4 regions of the Pelomonas margarita genome follow, and region 4 is predicted to be linked to each of the others. Evidence: predicted binding sites of a transcription regulator. Region 4 holds the regulator's gene; each other region holds the start of a gene.
The links. The regulator FNR, encoded in region 4, switches genes on or off when oxygen is low (the NO sensors DNR and NnrR bind a similar motif). The targets are predictions, from matches to a motif close to TTGATNNNNATCAA.

Region 1 (4,532 bases), on a different contig from region 4:
CGGCTCGCTCAGCACATAGGCACCCTTGGCGATCTCGTCGACGTTGGTCTTGGGCGAGTAGGCCAGGTTCTGGCGCGACAGAGCCAGCAGGCTGGGGCGCTGCGCGTTGCCCAGCGCCATGGTCCAGGCGACGACGGTTTCGGTCGTGTCGGCCGGGCGCCAGACGTCCAGGCCCGGGATCAGGCGCAGGCTGGCGACATGCTCGACGGACTGGTGCGTCGGACCGTCTTCACCGAGGCCGATGGAGTCGTGCGTCATCACGTGGATGACGCGCGTCTTCATCAGCGCGGCCATGCGGATGGCGTTGCGGCTGTAGTCGCTGAAGGTCAGGAAGGTACCGCCGTAGGGGATGAAACCGCCGTGCAGCGCAATGCCGTTCATGATCGCGGCCATGCCGAACTCGCGCACGCCGTAGTTGATGTGGCGGCCGTCGTTGGGCTTACCGGCGGCGTCGAAGCGCAGGTTGGGCGTCGAGCTGGTGTTGGTCAGGTTGGAGCCGGTCAGGTCGGCGCTGCCGCCCAGCATCTCGGGCAGCTTGGCGGTGAAGGCTTCCAGCGCGATCTGGCTGGCCTTGCGGCTGGCCACGGTGGCCGCGTCGGCGTGGGCCTTGACGACGGCATCCACGGCGATCTGCGCGAAGTCGGCCGGCAGCACGCCAGCCATGCGGCGCTGGAACTCGGCGGCCAGCTCGGGGTGGGCTTCGGCATAGGCGTCGAAGCGCACGTCCCACTCGCTCTCGACGCGGTCGCCGGTGGACTTGTGATCCCAGGCGGCGTAAACCTCGGCCGGGATGACGAAGGGCTCGTGCGTCCAGCCCAGCGCCTCGCGGGTCAGCTTGATTTCTTCGGCACCGAGCGGCTCGCCGTGCGCCTTGCTGGTGTTGGCGCGATTGGGCGAGCCCTTGCCGATGTGGGTCTTGGCAATGACCAGCGTGGGCTTGTCGGTGCTCTGCTTGGCCTTACCGATGGCGTCATCGACGGCGTCCACGTCATGGCCGTCCACCGGGCCGATGACGTTCCAGCCGTAGGCCTGGAAGCGCTTGGCGGTGTCGTCGCCGAACCACGGGGCGACCTGGCCGTCGATGGAGATGCCGTTGTCGTCGTAGATGGCGATCAGCTTGTTCAGCTTCCACGAGGCGGCCAGCGCAGCAGCTTCGTGCGAGATGCCTTCCATCAGGCAGCCGTCACCCAGGAAGGCGTAGGTGTGGTGGTCGACGATCTGGTGGCCGTCGCGGTTGAAGTCGCGCGCCAGCAGCTTCTCGGCCAGCGCCAGGCCCACGGCGTTGGTGATGCCCTGCCCCAGCGGGCCGGTCGTCGTCTCGACGCCGGCGGTGATGCTCACCTCGGGGTGGCCGGGCGTCTTGCTGTGCAGCTGGCGGAAGGCCTTCAGCTCCTCGATGGGCAGCTCGTAGCCCGTCAGGTGCAGCAGCGCGTAGATCAGCATGGAGCCGTGGCCGTTGGACAGCACGAAGCGGTCACGGTCGGCCCAGTGCGGGTTGGCCGGGTTGTGCTTGAGGTGGCGGGCCCACAGCGCGACGCCGATCTCGGCCATGCCCATGGGGGCGCCCGGGTGGCCGGAGTTGGCGGCCTGCACGGCGTCCATCGCCAGCGCGCGGATCGCGTGGGCCATGAGGGTGGGGGAGGCGGTCGATGCTGCAGTCATGGCCGGGGCTTTCTTCGGGGGTGAGGCAAAACCCGGGATTCTACGGAGCGATGGTCGGCGGCCTTGATCCAGCGCAAGGCCGGGGCGTCGCCACCGCGCGACGCTTGGCACCATGGCTGTCTCGACCCTGCCGCTGACCGTGCGCGTCATCCGCGCAGAACACGACGCGCTCGCTGCGATGCTGCGCACCGTGCCGCTGCTGCTGCAGGCGCAGCAGCGCGCAGGCGCCGCGCCGGACTTTGGCGCGCTACGGGCCATGCTGTTCTACGTCGACGAATTTCCTGAACGTCTGCATCACAAAAAGGAAAGCGAGCTGCTTTTCCCGCGGCTGCGCGCGCTGGCGCCGACGCTGCGCGCCACGCTGGACGAGCTGGAGGCCGACCACGCCCAGGGCGAGCGCGCCATCCGCGAGCTGCAGCACAGCCTGCTGGCCTGGGAGCAGATGGGTGAATGCCGGCGCGACAAGTTCGCCGAGCAGCTGCGCGTGTACTCGGCGCGCTACCTGCGCCACATGAAGCGCGAGGAGACCGAGCTGCTGCCGCGCGCACTCGACACCTTCACTCCGCAGCACTGGGCCGAGCTGGACGAGGCCTTCGGCAGCCACCAGGACCCGCTAGCCCCGCGCCCCGGCCAGGCGGTGGATGCGGCCTACGCGCCGCTGCGCGAGCGCATCCTGGCGGCGCTGCCGTCACCGTTCGGCTGGGGGCCCGCGCTGGCCTGAGAGGGTGAGAGCCTGCCAGCCGCCTCAGCGGCGCGAGCGCAGCAGCGTCAGCCGTCCCGTCACGGCCCAGGCCTCCAGGCCTCTGCGGGCGTCGGCCTGCAGCGCTGCCTCGTCGTCGGCCTCGGCGTCCACCAGGCCCACCCAGGCGTTGCGGCCGGTGTCCTTGGCTTCGTACAGCGCGGCGTCGGCGAGGTCGATGGCGGCATGCCAGTCCAGTGCGGCGGGCAGGCGCGTGCACAGCGGGAAGGCGCTGAAGCCCACCGAGCAGGTCAGCGACAGGCGCAGGTCGCCCTCCAGCGCGAAGGGCTGGGCCGACACGGCCTGCCGAGCGCGCTCGGCCAGCTCGGCAGCGCGGCTGCGCGGCGTGCCACGGGCAACGATGAGGAACTCCTCGCCGCCCCAGCGCACCAGGTAGTCCGTCGCCCGGAACACCTGCGCCAGCCGACCACGCATCTGTGTCAGCACGGCGTCGCCGGCCATGTGGCCGTGGGCGTCGTTGATGCGCTTGAAGTGGTCGATGTCGACAAGGAAGAACAGCAGATCCTGCTCACTGCCGCCAGGGCTGGGGATGTGGGCGATGGGCTCGTAGTGGCGCTGGGCCAGGGCGGCATCGGCCGGGATCTGGCGGTCCAGGAAGCGGCGGTTGCGCAGGCCGGTCAGCGGGTCGGTGAGGCTGGCCTCCTCCAGCTCCGCGGACTTGGCCGTCAGCGCCGCCGTGGCAGCCTCCAGCGCCTGGGTGCGCTCCTGCACGCGGGCTTCGAGCATGCGCTGGCGGCGCAGCAGCCAGCGGGTGCGCACGCGCACGATGGCGGCCACCGTGGCGAGGACGGCCAGCACGGCCAGCGCGCGGGCCCACAGCGTCTGCCACCAGGCGGCGCGCACATGCACGTCCAGCGTCAGTTCCTTGGCAGCCCAGGCGCCGTCGCGGTTGCTGCCCTGCACATGCAGCCGGTAGTGGCCGGGGGCGAGGTTGGTGTAGGTGGCCGTGCGGCCCAGCGTGCCATCGGCCCAGCCGCCGTCCAGGCCCTGCAGCCGGTAGCGGTAGCGGTTGCGGCCAGGCTGGCTGTAGTCCAGCGCGGCGAAGGAGAAGCTGAAAGCCGTCTCGCCCGGCTCCAGAACCAGCGGCGTGCCGGGCGGCGGCAGCGGCCGCTCGTCGCCGTCCACGCGCAGCTCGGACGCCACCAGCGGCGGCTGGTAGGTCCAGGGTGTGAAGCGGTCGGGGTCGATGACCAGCAGGCCGCGCGCGCCGCCGAACAACATGCGGCCGTCGGCCAGCTTCTCGTAAGCGCGAAACCAGCCGGTGCCCAGGTCGGCGCCGTCGGCCGCGCTGAGCTCGCGGCGCTCGCCGGTGCGCGGGTCATACATGTTGCGCTGCGACCAGATGCGGCCCTGCTTGTCGAACAGCAGGTTGGCGCCGAACGCGCCGCCCACGTCGGACGCCGCCACCGCCTCGAAGCGCGCCTGCGCGCCCTTGTTCTCGGTCATGCGGTGCAGGCCGGTGCCAGTGTCCACCCACAACCGGCCGGCCAGGTCCACGGCCATGCCCAGCACGGTCTGGCCCGTCAGGCCCTTTGTCTCGACCCACTCGGCCACGGGCTCGGCATCGCCCGGCGTGGCGATGCGGAACAGCCCAGCCGCCCCCCCCGCCCACAGGCTGCCGTCGGGCAGACGGGCAAAGGCGTTGACCTCACCTGTGCCGCCCACCAGGCCAGCCGTGGGCACGGGGCGCATCTGCGGCTGCGCGGGCGTCCAGCGCAGCAGGCCGTCCAGCGTGGCGATCCACAGCGCGCCATCGCTGCTGGCGTGGAAGCGCCGCGGCACGGCGTTGCCGCTGCGCAGCGTCTCCTTCCAGCGGCCCTGGTCGTCGAAGCGCAGCAGCTGCGTGTCGATGGCAACCCAGACCGAGCCGTCGCGCGTCTGCCCCAGCGCATTGATGCGTCCTGCCGGCAGGCCCGCGCTGCCCGGCGCGATGTGGCCCAGCGGCTGCAGCGCGCTGTCGCGCCGCTCGATGCCGCCTGCCAGCGTGCCCAGCCAGATCTCACCATTGCTCAGGTGCAGGATGCTGCGCACGTCCAGTACCGCCGCGCTCATGGACTCGCGCACCATGGACAGCCCTGGCAGCGAGGGCACATGGCGCATCAGGCCGCCG
Region 2 (4,532 bases), on a different contig from region 4:
ACCGGCAGCTGCAGTTCATCCTCGACGCCGGCGCCTGCCCGGCCCAGCCCACCACGGTGCTGGACCTCAGCCAGGGCGACGAGCCCGTACTGGTGCGCCAGGGCCGGGGCGACGTGGCCCGCCTGGGCCTGCAGCTGGGCTGAACGCGGCTGAAACGGCGGCGGCTGGCTGCCACTCATCCCGCCTTGCTGCAGTTCATCCGGCGCGGCCAGCGATTGATCGCAGTCGGGTGGCAGGGCCCGGCCCCATTGCAGACACTGACTCCATCGAACAAGCAATCACGCCGTTCGAAACCCACCGAATGGAGTCCATCATGAACCTGCAAGACAAGCTCTTCACCGCCGTCATCGCCGCTGCCGCTGGCCTGACCTTCTCCGTCGCCGCCACTGCCGCGCCGCAACCCACCGTCAAGCTGGAACGCGTCGTCGTCACCGGCAAGGCGGTCCGTGCCGAAGCCCCGGTCATCGCCCAGCTGCCGCGCGTCGTCGTCACCGGCTACAGCGAAGCCACGCTGCTGCGCCACACCACGCTGGCCGCCGCCAAGCCCGCCACCAAGCGCATCTGAACGGGGCGATCCGTCGATGCGAATGACGCCTCTTCTTCCCACCGCCGCCGAGTCGAGTCGCCAGCGCTGCTGAGTCAGCGCTGCCGACTCGGCTCGGCCTTGTCGTCCAGGATCTGCAGCATGCGTGCGCGGTCGAAGCCGATCACCGTCTGCCCGCGCACCACCAGCGTGGGCGTGCCGCGCCCGCCGCGGGCCACGTAGTCTGCGCGGCACTGCGCGTCGCGCTCCAGGAAGCACTCCTGGAACGGGATGCCCTCGCTCGTCATCCAGCGCCGCGCGGTGGTGCACCAGCCGCAGGTCTCGGACGAGATCATGCGGATGTCGCCCGGCTGCACGTGCGCAGCCAGCTGGCGCGCATCCTGCGCAGACACATGGCTGCGCCAGCCCCAGGAGGCGAGCGACGCGACGGCGATGACCGCCAGCAGGGACCAGGGCAGCTTCATGCCCCGGATGTTAGGAGCTGCTCAGTACACCTCGGGCACGATGAGCTCGGCCGGCACCGGGTGGCGGATGTAGTCCTCGCGCCGCTGGCGGGCCGGCAGCTCGATGTCGGCATGCGACACCTCCTCGTACGGCATCTGGCTCAGCAGGTGACGGATGCAGTTCAGCCGCGCACGCTTCTTGTCGTCGGCCGGCACCACCCACCAGGGCGACTCGGGGATGTGCGTGCGCTCCAGCATCACCTCCTTGGCCTTGGTGTATTCCTCCCAGCGGCGGCGGGATTCCAGGTCCATGGGGCTCAACTTCCACTGCTTCAGCGGGTCGTGGATGCGACCCAGGAAGCGCACGCGCTGCTCGTCGTCGCTGATGGAGAACCAGTACTTGATGAGCTGGATGCCCGAGCGCTGCAGCATGCGCTCGAACTCGGGGGCCGAGCGGAAGAACTCCTCGTACTGCTCGTCGGTGCAGAAGCCCATCACGCGCTCCACGCCGGCGCGGTTGTACCAACTGCGGTCGAACAGCACGATCTCGCCGGCCGCCGGCAGGTGCGATACGTAGCGCTGGAAGTACCACTGCGTGCGCTCGCGATCGTTGGGCGCCGGCAGCGCGGCCACGCGGCACACGCGCGGGTTCAGCCGCTGTGTGATGCGCTTGATGACGCCGCCCTTGCCCGCCGCGTCGCGCCCCTCGAACAGGATGACCACCTTGTGGCCCGTGTGCTGCACCCAGTCCTGCAGCTTTACCAGCTCGCTCTGCAGCCGGAACAGCTCGCGGAAATAGCGACGCCGCTCGGTGGATGCGTCAGCAGGCTCGTCGCCCGCCGTCACGCCAGAGTCGCGGTCCTCCAGTTCGAGCTCCAGCTCCTCGTCGAAATCGTCCTGCAGATCGCGGTGAATGCGCTTCACCAGCTCGTCTTCGATGTGCCCCAAGTTCGGCTCCCGGCTGAAAGCCGGCAGGCTAGCGGCCGCGTGTGGCGCGGCCATGACAGCGCCGCCGCCTCAGAGCCTGTGAATGAATCCGGCGCGCCCGAGCGGGCGCCCCAAGTGCCGCCAATCAAGGCGCAAAGCACAGCCGTAGCTCGGGCTACGGCGCGTATTTGCAACGCCGAGTGGCGGCGTTTGGGGCGGACGAGCGGGTGTGATGGATTTGTTCAAAGGCTCTCAGCCCGGCACGCGGTAGTTCGCCGGCCCGAACAGGTCCACGCCGCATTCGAGTTGCTCCGCCCAGGCGATGAACTCCTGCACCGCCGGGCCCACCATGGGCGCGCCGTGCTGCGGCGCGATCATCCGGATGTCCAGCTGCCGCACCATGGCCGCCCACAGCCGCAGCACCTTGTTGCTGACCATGTAGCGGCGGTGGAAGCCCTCCATGCGCGGGATGTGCGCGGCCAGCGACGTGACCGGCTGCTCCGGGTTCAGGCTCGTGCCCAGGGACGCCCCCAGGTCGCCCGAGAACAGGATGCGGCTGACCGGGTCGTAGAACTGGAAATTGCCCTCGGCGTGCAGGAAGTGCGCCGGCAGCGCCCACAGCTCGAAGCGGTCCGCCCCCGCGCCCAGCCGCAGCCGCTCGCCGGCATCGGGCAAGCCCACGATGCGGCCCGCCGTCTTGCCGGGCTTGCAGAAATGCGGTGCGAAGCGCTCCCAGATGCGCGAGATATAGACCGGCGCCACCGTGGCCGTCATCCAGCGGTCCAGCGACGCAATGATGTCCGGGTCGGCATGCGAGGCCAGGATGGCCGCCAGCTTGTGCGGCGGGAAGAAGGCCGACATGCCCAGGTAGAGCTCGTGATAGGCGATGTTGCCGCCGGGGTCGAGGATGGCGCCGGTGTCCCCATTGACGAGCAGGAACTGGTTGGACTGCACGGCATCGCCGCCCTCGTCGCCCAGCCGCGCGAACATGACGCAGACATGCCGGTCCTGGCGGAACAACTCGATGGACATCCTGGCAACCCGGAGAGTGATGGTGGTGGCTGCGCAGGCTAACCGCGCCACAGGTGGCACGTCTTGAGCAAGATCAAGGTCGGCCTGATGCTGTATGCATTTACAGTCTCGCCCTCCCTGTTTTCGACATGCCAGATGCCATGAGCCTCGCCGACATCCGCGCGGCCTTGACCGCCGAGCTCTCGGCCACGCCCGAGTACTACGACTTCAAGGTGCTGCACGCCGAACGTGACGGCACGCTGTGGCGCGTCACGCTGGAGCCGGGCTATGTGTTCGCCGAGGGCCAGCGGCCCGGCGCCGCCTCGGCGCAGGCCCTGCTGGATGACAGCCTGGACGGCGCCGCTGCCTGGTGGGGCAGCCCGACCAAGGGCGGCGCCAGCGTGCTGGCCGTCGTCGTGGAGGACGACCAGCTCGTGCTGCAGAACGCCAGCAGCCCGCCGCCGCCGGCCGGCCACCTGATCCGGCTCTACCCCACGCGCTTCCTGAACGCCGTGGCCGATGCTTGGTGGGACACGCCGTGGGCCGAGGCCGCCCTGGCCTGCCTACCCGACCTGTCGGCCCCCCGCCCGCTGCGCGGCGGCACGCCGCTGACCGGCGAGCCCTTCCGCTGGCTACGGCCGGCGCAGCGCGCCGCGCTCGCGCTCACCGGCTTCAGCAGCGCCTTCCTGTGGGGGCCGCCCGGCACCGGCAAGACAACCACGCTGGGCGTGCTGCTGGCCGAGTACCTGGACCGCCACCCCACGGCGCGTGTGCTGCTGCTGTCCACCACCAACCAGGCCGTGGATCTGGCCACGCTGGCCGTCGACAAGGCGCTGCAGAAGGGCCGGCGCGAGCCCCTGCGCGCCACCGTGCAGCGCCTGGGCACGCGCTTCGACGCCGCCGCCTACGACGGCCGCGAGCACCTCATCCCCACGCAGGACCGCGAGCTCATCGCCCGCCTCGCCCGCGCCGAAGCCGCCCGACCGCCCAGCCGCGACGCGCACGCGCTGAAGGCCTGGGCCGACCGCGTGAGCGACCTGCGCGACGAGCTGCGCGCCTCGTCGCTGAAGGTGCTGCAGCGCTGCCGCCTGGCCAGCATGACGACCACGCGCGCCGCCTTCACGCTCAAAGCCCTGCGCGAACTGGCCCCCGACGACGAGCCGCCCTTCGACCTGCTGGTGTTCGACGAAGCCAGCCAGGTGAGCCTGGCCCACACGCTGGCGCTGATGCCGCTGGGCCGCGCGCGGCTGTTCGCGGGCGACCCGCAGCAGCTCTCGCCCGTGCAGCGCAGCGAGGACCGCCTGGCCCGCCGCTGGCTGGGCCGCTCGGCCTTCGCCGAGATGCCGCGAGGCACCGGCGCGCAGACCGCGTCGGTCGCGCTGCTGGACGAGCAATCGCGCATGGCGCCGCCCATCGGTGAGCTGGTCAGCCAGCTGTTCTACGACGGCCTGCTGCGCGTGGCGGCCGATGCGCAGGCCGCGCCGGCCTGGCTGGCTGCGCGGCAGCGCACGCTGGGCGACATCCCGGCCGACGCGCATGTGCACGTGCACCGCATCCAGACCGACGGCGGCTGGGTAGCCGCCGAGCGCGGGCCGGTGCGGCGCGAA
Region 3 (4,532 bases), on a different contig from region 4:
CGCGGAACACGCCCTCGTACAGGCCGGCCGCGGCGATGGACGACACGTGGTGCACATGGCCGGCATCGATGGCCTGCGCAAACTCCACCATCGAGCGGGTTCCCTCGATGTTCACGGCCACCTGCGACTCCTCGTCGGCGCCCAGATCGTAGACCGCAGCAAGGTGGTAGAGGTGGTCGATCTGGCCCTTCAGGCTCTTGATGACGTCGGCCGCCACACCCAGCTTCTTGCTGGTGAGATCGCCGTAGACGGGGATCGCGCGGGTCTTGCTGACGCCCCAGTACGCGAGCAGGTCAGGCAGCTTGGCCGCACTCTCCTCGCGCATCAGGAAGTGGACCGTGCTGCCCCGGCGCGCCAGCAGCTTCTTGACGAGGCGCTTGCCGATGAAGCCGGTGGCACCGGTGACGAAATACTGCATGCGGGTCTCCTGATCTTGGGGGCGGTCGCCTGATTCTTCACCACGCTCCGCAGCCGGCCGGTGCGCACTTTCCCGGGGCCCGGCATAGAGCCCAACCACTAGGAATCGCCGCGCCAGCATGGCGGGTCGCGGCTACAGTGGCTTCGCGAACCCGCACATTCGAAAGGACACCCATGGTCAAGAAGCTCCAGAAGATGGCTGACAAGAAGAAGGCGGCAGCCGCCACCGGCTTCCCGGCCGGCCTGCTCGACAGCGCGATGGCTCAGAACGTCAAGGACAGCGCCCAGCAGATCTGGGCCGCCGGTCTCGCCTCCTTCGCCAAGGCCCAGGGCGAAGGCTCCAAGGTCTTCGAGGCCCTCGTCTCCGAAGGACTGAAATTGCAGAAGAAGACCCAATCCGCCGCTGAAGAAAAGCTCAGCGCCGTGGCCAGCAAGGTCAGCGGTGTCGCCAGCGACGTCGGCGCCAAGGCCGGCCAGCAATGGGACAAGCTGGAAACCATCTTCGAAGCCCGCGTCGCCAAGGCGCTGCAGGGCCTGGGCGTGCCCACCAAGGGCGACATCGACGCGCTGATCAAGCGCATCGACGCCCTGGCCGTGGCCACCGGCGTGGAGCCGGCCAAGAAGTCCGCCAAGAAGCCGGCGGCCAAGCCCGCCGCCAAGGCAGCTGCCGCCAAGCCGGCCCCGGCCGCCAAGAAGGCTGTTGCCGCGCCGGCCAAGAAGGTCGCTGCCGCCAAGCCGGTGGCCCCTGCCAAGAAGGCTGCCCCGGCCAAGAAAGCCCCGGCCGCCAAGAAGGCCGCTGCCCCCAAGGCCGCCGCCCCGGCCCCCAAGGCCGAGCCCACTGCTCAGGCCTGAGCACGGGCTGACGCATCCCGCCCATGAGCCAGCCACGCATCGGCCTGGCCCTGGCGGGCGGTGGCCCGCTCGGAGCCATCTACGAAGTGGGCGCGCTGTGCGCCCTTGAAGAGGCCATTGACGGCCTGGACTTCACCGCCTGCGACGGCTACATCGGCGTCAGCGCAGGCGGCTTCATCGCGGCCGGCTTGGCCAATGGCATGACGCCGCGCCAGCTCTGTGCCGCCTTCATCGAAAACACCGCCGAGGCGCCCGACCGCTTCGACCCCGCCGAGCTGCTGCAGCCGGCCTGGTCTGAACTGGGCCAACGCCTGCGCCTGCTGCCGGGCCTGATGGCCGACGCGGCGCGAGAGGTGCTGCTGGAAGGCCGCTCGCGGCTCGGGGCACTGGAGCGGCTGGGCCGCGTGCTGCCCACCGGCCTGCTCAGCAGCGAGCGCTTTGGCGAGGCGCTGACCCGCGTGCTGACCCAGCCCGGCCGCAGCAACGACTTCCGCCGCCTGCGCCGCCCGCTGGTGCTGGTGGCCACCGACCTGGACAGCGGCGAGGCCGTGCCCTTCGGCGCGCCGGGCTGGGACCATGTGCCCATCTCGCGCGCCGTGCAGGCCAGCGCCGCGCTGCCGGGGCTGTTCCCGCCGGTGCAGATCGGCGGCCGGCATTACGTGGATGGCGCACTGAAGAAGACGCTGCACGCCTCCGTACTGCTGGACCGCGGGCTTGACCTGCTGATCTGCCTGAACCCGCTGGTGCCTTATGCCAGCGACCGCCGCTCCACCGCACGCGAAGACCGCTCCCGCCGCGCCCGCGGCCTGGCGCGCAAGCTGGGCCGCCCGGCTGGCCGCGCGTTGCAACCGCACATCCACCGGCTGGTGGACGGGGGGCTGCCGCTGGTGCTGTCGCAGACCTTCCGCTCGCTGATCCACTCACGGCTGGAGCTGGGCCTGCGCGGCTACGAGCTGAGCCACCCGCAGACCGACATCGTGCTCGTGGAACCCAACCCGCGCGACGCCGAGTTCTTCCTCGCCAACACCTTCAGCTACCGCCAGCGCCGCCACCTCGCCGAACACGCCTACCAAGCCACGCGCGAGCTGCTGCGCCAGCGCGCGGCGCTGCTGGCACCTCGCCTGGCCCGCGCCGGGCTGACGCTGCGCGAAGACCTGCTGGCAGACCACGAAGCCCGCCTGCTGCCCGCACCGCACGAGACCCGCACCGAGCAGGCCCTGCGCAGCCTGCGCGGCAGCCTCAGCGTGCTGGAAGCCCGCGCCCGCTAAGACCTCAGGCGTCCACCAGCCGCCGCGTGATCGCTGTGCGCAGCGGCGGCACGTGTCGGGCCAGGTCGATGACCGCCCGCCGCAGCGCCAGCACCGGCGCGCGGTCGTCCGTGAAGAAGCGCACCAGCGCGTTCGTGCCCGCGTACAGCGGCCCGGCCGCGCGGCGGTGCTCAGCCTCGTAGGCCTGCAGCGGGCCGGGCGCGCCCGCATCACCCGCCGCATCCAGCCGGCGTGACAGCGCCTCGATGCCGTACAGCCCGAGGTTGTAGCCATGCGCCGTCACCGGGTGCATGCCCACGGCCGCATCGCCGATCAGCGCGAACCGTGGCGCGACGAAGCGCTCCGCCCACACCGCCACCAGCGGGTAGACGTGGCGCGCACCCGCCACCCGCATCGCGCCCAGGCGGCCGTCGGCGGCGTGGGTGATGGCAGCGGCCAGCGCGGCATCGTCCATCGCGGCCAGGCGCGGCAGCTCGGCGTTCGCCACGGTCCACACGGCAGAGCTACGCTGGCCGTTCATCGGCAGCAACGCCAGCGTGTGGCCCTGCAGAAAGCACTCCTGCGCCAGGCCGCCGTGGTCCACCTCGTGCGCCAGCGGCACCAGCAGCGCGCTCCGACCGAAGTCGCGGTGGCGCGCTCCGAGGCCAGCCAGCCGGCGCAGCGTGGAGAAGCGGCTGTCCGCCGCGACGACCAGCGGCGCCGCATGCACCTCGCCACAGCGGGTGCGCACGCGCGCCCGTTGCGCGTCGGCCTCGAAGCCCGTGACCGTGCGGCCGCACAACACCGGCACGCCGCGCTCGCGCGCACCGGCCCAGGCCGCCGCGCGCAGCAGGTGGTTGGACACCAGCCAGCCCAGGTCCTGCCCCGGAGCCTCGAACGGCAGCGCCGTGGACGAGCCGCTGGAGCGCACGCTGGCGCGGCGCAGTGGCGCGATGTCGGGCAGGCGCTGCCACAGGCCCAGGCCTTCCAGCACGCGGCGCGAGCGGTGCGTCAGCGCAATCTCGCGGCCGTCATTGGCCGGCGCGGCGAGGGTCGACTCGTCGGCCTGCTCAAGCACTTGGACAGCCAGGCCGCGGTCATGCAGCGCGCAGGCCAGCGCAAGGCCAGCCGGGCCGGCTCCGCAGATAACAACTTGGGGCTCAGGGCGTACGAGGTCGTTCATGGCCGCGCAGCCTAGGGGCGGAGCGCGGGCACAGCCTTGATGCAGGTCAGCACGGCCCGGATTCCCGAGCTCGCCATGGGGTTCCCCGTCTGCAGGCAGCATCCCGGGCCATGACATCGCCCTCGACCACCGACAAGCCCACCGTCTACTTTGACGGGGCCTGCCCCGTGTGCAGGCGCGAGATCGCCGTCTACCAGCGCGGCGCTGGCGCTGACGCCCTGTGCTGGGTGGACGCCAGTGACTGCCCGGACGACGCATTCGGCCCCGAGCTGGCCCGCGATGCGGCGCTGGCACGGCTGCACCTGCGCCAGCCGGATGGGCGCCTCGTTCACGGCGCGGCCGCTTTCCTGGCGATGTGGACCGCCCTACCCCAGCACCCCGGGCTCGCCGGCCTGGCCCGGCTGCTGGACCGCCCGCCGCTCGTGCGCCTGCTGGACCTCGCCTACGGCGCCTTCCTGCGGCTGCGCCGGCTGTGGCGCCCGGCAGTATGAGCGCCGTCTGGACGCCGGCCGCCATGCCCACCGCGCTGGTAGCCGACCTGCGCAGCGACCAGGCCGGCGAGACCGGCGCGGTGTGGATCTACCGCGGCGTGCTGGCCGTGAGCCGCGACCCGGGCCTGCGCGCCTTCGCACAGCGCCACCTGGCCACCGAACGCCGCCACCTCGGCCTCATCGAGGCCTGCCTGCCCACAGCGGAACACAGCCGGCTGTTGCTGCTGTGGCGCGCGGCCGGCTGGCTGACCGGCGCCCTGCCCGCGCTGGCCGGGCCGCGTGCGGTGTACGGCACCGTCGCGGCGGTGGAAAGCTTTGTCGACCAGCATTACCAAGCCCAGG
Region 4 (4,532 bases):
GCGCAAGAAGGGCGAGGAGCGCACGGCAGCGCTGGGCGACTGCATCGACTGCGGCCTGTGCGTGCAGGTCTGCCCCACCGGCATCGACATCCGCGACGGCCTGCAGTACGAATGCATCGGCTGCGCCGCCTGTGTGGATGTGTGCAACGGCGTGATGGACAAGATGGGCACGCCGCGCGGCCTGGTGCGCTACGACACCGAGAACGGCCTGGAGCAGCGGCTGGAAGGCGCGCAGCGCTGGCGCCGCGTGCTGCGGCCGCGCGTACTGATCTATGGCGGCGTGCTGCTGCTGATCAGCGTTGCGCTGCTGTGGAGCCTGCTGTCGCGCCACAGCTTCCGGGTCGACATCGTCCGCGACCGTGCCGCGCTGGCGCGGCTGGTGGAAGACGGCTGGGTCGAGAACGTCTACCGCCTGCAGATCATGAACGCCACCGAGGCGCCGCAGCGCTACCGCCTGGAGGCCGACGGCCTGCCCGGCCTGGTGCTGAGCCAGGCCACCACGGTGGACATCGGCCCGGCCGATGCGCGCTGGGTGGCCGTCGGGCTGCGTGTGCCGCCCGAGATCGCCCAGGGCCTGAAGTCCGGCGCGCACCCGGTGCGCTGGCGCATCGTGCGCCTCGGCGATGCGGCCGAGTCCGTGAGCGAGAAATCCACTTTCGTCGTGCCGCGTTGACGGCAGGGAGACCCTGATGTCTGCATCCAACTCCGCATCCGCCTGGCGTGAGCCCATGGTCTGGCTGGTGGCCGGCGGTCCGGCCGCGGTCGTCGTGGCCAGTTTCATCACGCTGGCGCTGGCCATCCGCCACCCCGACCCGCCGCTGCAGCTGCACGTCACCGCCCCGGCAGCGGCCGAGGGCAGCGACGCTGCCGACCCGCGCGCCAACGCCGGTGACCCCGTGCCTGCCATGATGGGCCGCAACCACGCCGCCACCGGCGCCCCCGGAGCCTCGCGGTGACGGGCGCTCCCGGGCCGTCGCGTATCGCGCGGTTCGCGATGGCCGTGGCCTGGGCGTCCTTCCTGGCGGCCGGTGTGATGGAGGCGCTGGTGTTCTCCGTCGTCGACCCGCAGGACCTGCGCTGGTTTGGCGGCGCACCGGTGGATCTGTCGCCCCAGGCCGTCTACACGCTGAGCTTCCTGATCTTCTGGGGCGTCATCGCCGTCGGCGCCAGCCTCGCGCTGCTGCTGGTCAACCTGCCGGACGATGGTCGTCGCGTGCCGCGTCACGCACCGGGTTGGCCACACTGAGCCCGGCTGGCGTGCCGCCGGGCACGACGCGCGCACCGCGGTCGTAGGTCCAGTAGGCCCAGGCCCAGTCCAGCAGCACGACGAAGCGGTTGCGGAAGCCAATCAGGAAGTACACGTGGGCGAACAGCCAGAACAGCCACGCGAAGTAGCCTGAGAAGCGCAGCGCGCCGGCCGGCGTGCCCAGATCCACCACGGCGCTGTGGCGGCCGATGGTGGCGAGGTTGCCGTAGTCCGCGTAGCGGAAGGCCTGCGTGGCCGCGCCGCGCAGCTGCCGGCGGATGTTGGCTGCCGCACAGCGCCCCATCTGCTTGGCGCCGGGCGACACCCCCGGCACCGGCCGCGGCTCGCGCCCCGGCGCGTGGCTGTGCGCGGCGGCCAGGTCGCCAATGACCTGGATGCGCGGGTGGCCTGGCACGCTCAGGTCGGGTTCGACGACGACGCGCCCGGCTCGGTCCAGCGCGCAGCCGGTGGCGCCGGCCAGCACCCGGCCTAGCGGAGACGCCGCCACACCGGCCGCCCACAGCACGCAGCGGCTGGGCAGGCGCAGTGGCCCGTCGGCGGTGCCCAGGTCCAGCCCCTGCTCATCGATGCCGGTCACGCGCGTGGACAGCCGCACCTCCACGCCCAGCGCCGCCAACTGCTCGCGGGCGCGCTCGCTGAGGGTCTCGGGCATGCTGGCCAGCACGCGCGGGCCGCCTTCCACGAGCAGGATGCGGGCCTGGCGCGGGTCGATGCGGCGGAACTCGCCGGGCAGCGTGTGGCGGGCGATCTCGGCCAGCGTGCCGGCCAGCTCCACGCCCGTGGGCCCGGCGCCGACGACGACGAACTGCAGCCAGGCCGCGCGCCGCGCCGGGTCGTCCTCGCGCTCGGCCGCCTCGAAGGCCATCAGCACGCGGCGGCGGATCTCGAACGCATCGTCCAACGTCTTCAGCCCCGGCGCATGCGGCGCCCAGTCATCACGTCCGAAGTAGCTGTGCGTGGCGCCGGCGGCGACGATGAGGTGATCCCAGCGCAGTCGGGCGCCGTCCCTCAGCGTGACCGTCTGCGCGGCAGCGTCCACCGCGACGACCTCGCCCAGCAGCGTGGTGACCTCGGGCTGGCGGCGGAACAGCTGGCGGATGGGCGCCGCGATCGACGGCGCTGACAGCCCGGCCGTCGCTACCTGGTAGAGCAAGGGCTGGAAAAGGTGGTGGTTGGTCTTGTCGACGACGGTGATGTCGACATCGGCGCCGCGCAGGGCGCGGGCCGCCTCCAGGCCGCCGAAGCCGCAGCCGACGATGAGCACGTGAGAACGCATGCCGCCATCCTAGGCGGCCGGCCGCAAGGCACGTCGCCGGCGTGCGATGGCCCAGCGTGGCGCTGGGACGCTGCGCTCAGCAGGGGCTGTTGTTCACCAGCGCCTGCAGGCCGGCCAGGTCGAGGATGCGCAGCTGGCGCTGCTTGACCTCCATCAGCCCCTCGTCCTGGAAGCGCGAGAAGGTGCGGCTCACCGTCTCCAGTTTCAGGCCCAGGTAGCTGCCGATCTCCTCGCGTGTCATGCGCAGCACCAGGCTGGAGCTGGAAAAGCCGCGGGCATGCAGGCGCTGCGTCAGGTTCAGCAAGAAGGCGGCCAGTCGTTCCTCGGCGCGCATATTGCCCAGCAGCAGCATCACGCCGTGGTCGCGCACGATCTCGCGGCTCATGATCTTGTGGAACTGGTGCTGCAGCACGCTGAACTCGCGCGAAAGCCCTTCCAGCTGCGTGTAGGGGATCACGCAGACGGACGAGTCCTCCAGCGCCACTGCATCGCAGCTGTGGCGGTCGCTGCTGATGCCGTCCAGGCCTAGCAGCTCGCCGGCCATCTGGAAGCCGGTCACCTGGTCGCGCCCGTCCTCGCTGCCCACGCAGGTTTTGAAGAAACCGGTGCGCACTGCGTACAGCGCCTCGAAGCGCTCGCCGTTGTGGAACAGGTGCTCGCCGCGCGGTACCGTGCGGCGCTGGGCTACCAAGCCGTCGAGCTTTTGCAGCTCGCCCGAATTCAGGCCCACCGGCAGACACAGCTCGCGCAGGTTGCAGCTGGCGCAGGCGACCTTCAAGGGTTCGAGGGATGCGTTGGCGGCGGGTGCCGACGGCGCGGCGTTGAGATTCACGCTCATCGGGCGGGGGAGGGTCGTCAACATGGCTGGCATTCTTTGCTACGCCACCGGCGTGGGCCTTGACCTGCGTCAAGGCCCGGGCACGCCGGCATCGGCACAGTGGCGGCATGGCTGCTGTGACTGAACGCCCCCCCCAACTCGAGCTTGCCGACCTGCTGCGCCGCCACGACGTCTCAGGCCCGCGCTACACGTCCTACCCGACCGCCGACCGCTTTGTCGAGGCCTACCAGGGTGCCCAGCATCTGCAGGCGCTGCGCCAGCGCGGCACGGCCCAGCCGCTGTCGGTGTACGTGCACATCCCGTTCTGCGAGCAGCTCTGCTACTACTGCGCCTGCAACAAGATCATCACCAAGCACCACGAGCGTGCCGCGCCTTACCTGGACACGCTGACGCGCGAGATGGATCTCGTCGCCGGCGCGCTGGGCGGCCCCGCGCCGGTGTCGCAGCTGCACCTTGGCGGCGGCTCGCCGACCTTCCTGTCTGACGCCGAGCTCACCGAGCTGATGGCGCGGCTGCGCCAGCGCTTCAAGCTGCTGCCCGGCGCGGAGCTGTCCATCGAGGTGGATCCGCGCACCGTCGACCTGACCCGGCTGACCCACCTGCGCGGGCTGGGCTTCAACCGGCTGTCCTTCGGCGTGCAGGACTTCGACACCGCCGTGCAGAAGGCCGTGCACCGCGTGCAGCCGCTGGAACAGGTGGCCGCGCTGATGCAGCATGCCCGCGAGCTGGGCTTCTCGTCCACCAACGTGGACCTGATCTACGGCCTGCCGCTGCAGACGCCGGCCAGCTTCGCCCGCACCATCGCGCAGGTGGCCGAGCTGCGGCCTGACCGCATCGCGATGTACGCCTACGCCCACCTGCCGCAGCGCTTCAAGCCGCAGCGCCGCATCGTGGCCGAGCTGCTGCCGCCGGCCGGCGACAAGCTGGCCATGCTGTCCGGCGCCATCAGCGCGCTGCTGGGCGAGGGCTACGACTACATCGGCATGGATCACTTCGCGCTGCCCGACGATCCGCTGGCCGTCGCCAAGCGCCAGGGCCTGCTGCACCGCGGCTTCCAGGGCTACTCCACGCAGCCGGACTGCGACCTCGTGGGCCTGGGCGTGTCGTCCATCAGCCGCGTGGGTGCGACCTATGCGCAGAACGCCAAGACG

Region 1: the regulator FNR is predicted to act here: its motif matches at 1,726-1,739, upstream of ACG0Z3_RS17660 (hemerythrin domain-containing protein).
Region 2: the regulator FNR is predicted to act here: its motif matches at 3,010-3,023, upstream of ACG0Z3_RS08715 (oxygen-binding di-iron domain-containing protein).
Region 3: the regulator FNR is predicted to act here: its motif matches at 3,736-3,749, upstream of ubiM (5-demethoxyubiquinol-8 5-hydroxylase UbiM).

Annotation. Positions count from the first base shown of each region.
Region 1 is NZ_JBIGHW010000010.1:163,511-168,042, forward strand. It holds gene tkt (transketolase) at 1-1,629, opposite strand, end outside; gene ACG0Z3_RS17660 (hemerythrin domain-containing protein) at 1,775-2,383, shown strand; gene ACG0Z3_RS17665 (ligand-binding sensor domain-containing diguanylate cyclase) at 2,408-4,532, opposite strand, start outside.
Region 2 is NZ_JBIGHW010000004.1:42,110-46,641, reverse strand. It holds gene ACG0Z3_RS08735 (L-threonylcarbamoyladenylate synthase) at 1-143, shown strand, start outside; gene ACG0Z3_RS08730 (hypothetical protein) at 314-565, shown strand; gene ACG0Z3_RS08725 (glutaredoxin family protein) at 640-1,008, opposite strand; gene ppk2 (polyphosphate kinase 2) at 1,030-1,911, opposite strand; gene ACG0Z3_RS08715 (oxygen-binding di-iron domain-containing protein) at 2,167-2,946, opposite strand; gene ACG0Z3_RS08710 (DEAD/DEAH box helicase) at 3,087-4,532, shown strand, end outside.
Region 3 is NZ_JBIGHW010000012.1:73,027-77,558, reverse strand. It holds gene ACG0Z3_RS18750 (SDR family oxidoreductase) at 1-418, opposite strand, end outside; gene ACG0Z3_RS18745 (phasin family protein) at 592-1,269, shown strand; gene ACG0Z3_RS18740 (patatin-like phospholipase family protein) at 1,293-2,537, shown strand; gene ubiM (5-demethoxyubiquinol-8 5-hydroxylase UbiM) at 2,542-3,699, opposite strand; gene ACG0Z3_RS18730 (thiol-disulfide oxidoreductase DCC family protein) at 3,810-4,190, shown strand; gene ACG0Z3_RS18725 (demethoxyubiquinone hydroxylase family protein) at 4,187-4,532, shown strand, end outside.
Region 4 is NZ_JBIGHW010000001.1:177,368-181,899, forward strand. It holds gene ccoG (cytochrome c oxidase accessory protein CcoG) at 1-673, shown strand, start outside; gene ACG0Z3_RS00805 (hypothetical protein) at 690-956, shown strand; gene ACG0Z3_RS00810 (hypothetical protein) at 953-1,246, shown strand; gene ACG0Z3_RS00815 (NAD(P)/FAD-dependent oxidoreductase) at 1,188-2,543, opposite strand; gene fnr (fumarate/nitrate reduction transcriptional regulator Fnr) at 2,620-3,381, opposite strand; gene hemN (oxygen-independent coproporphyrinogen III oxidase) at 3,498-4,532, shown strand, end outside.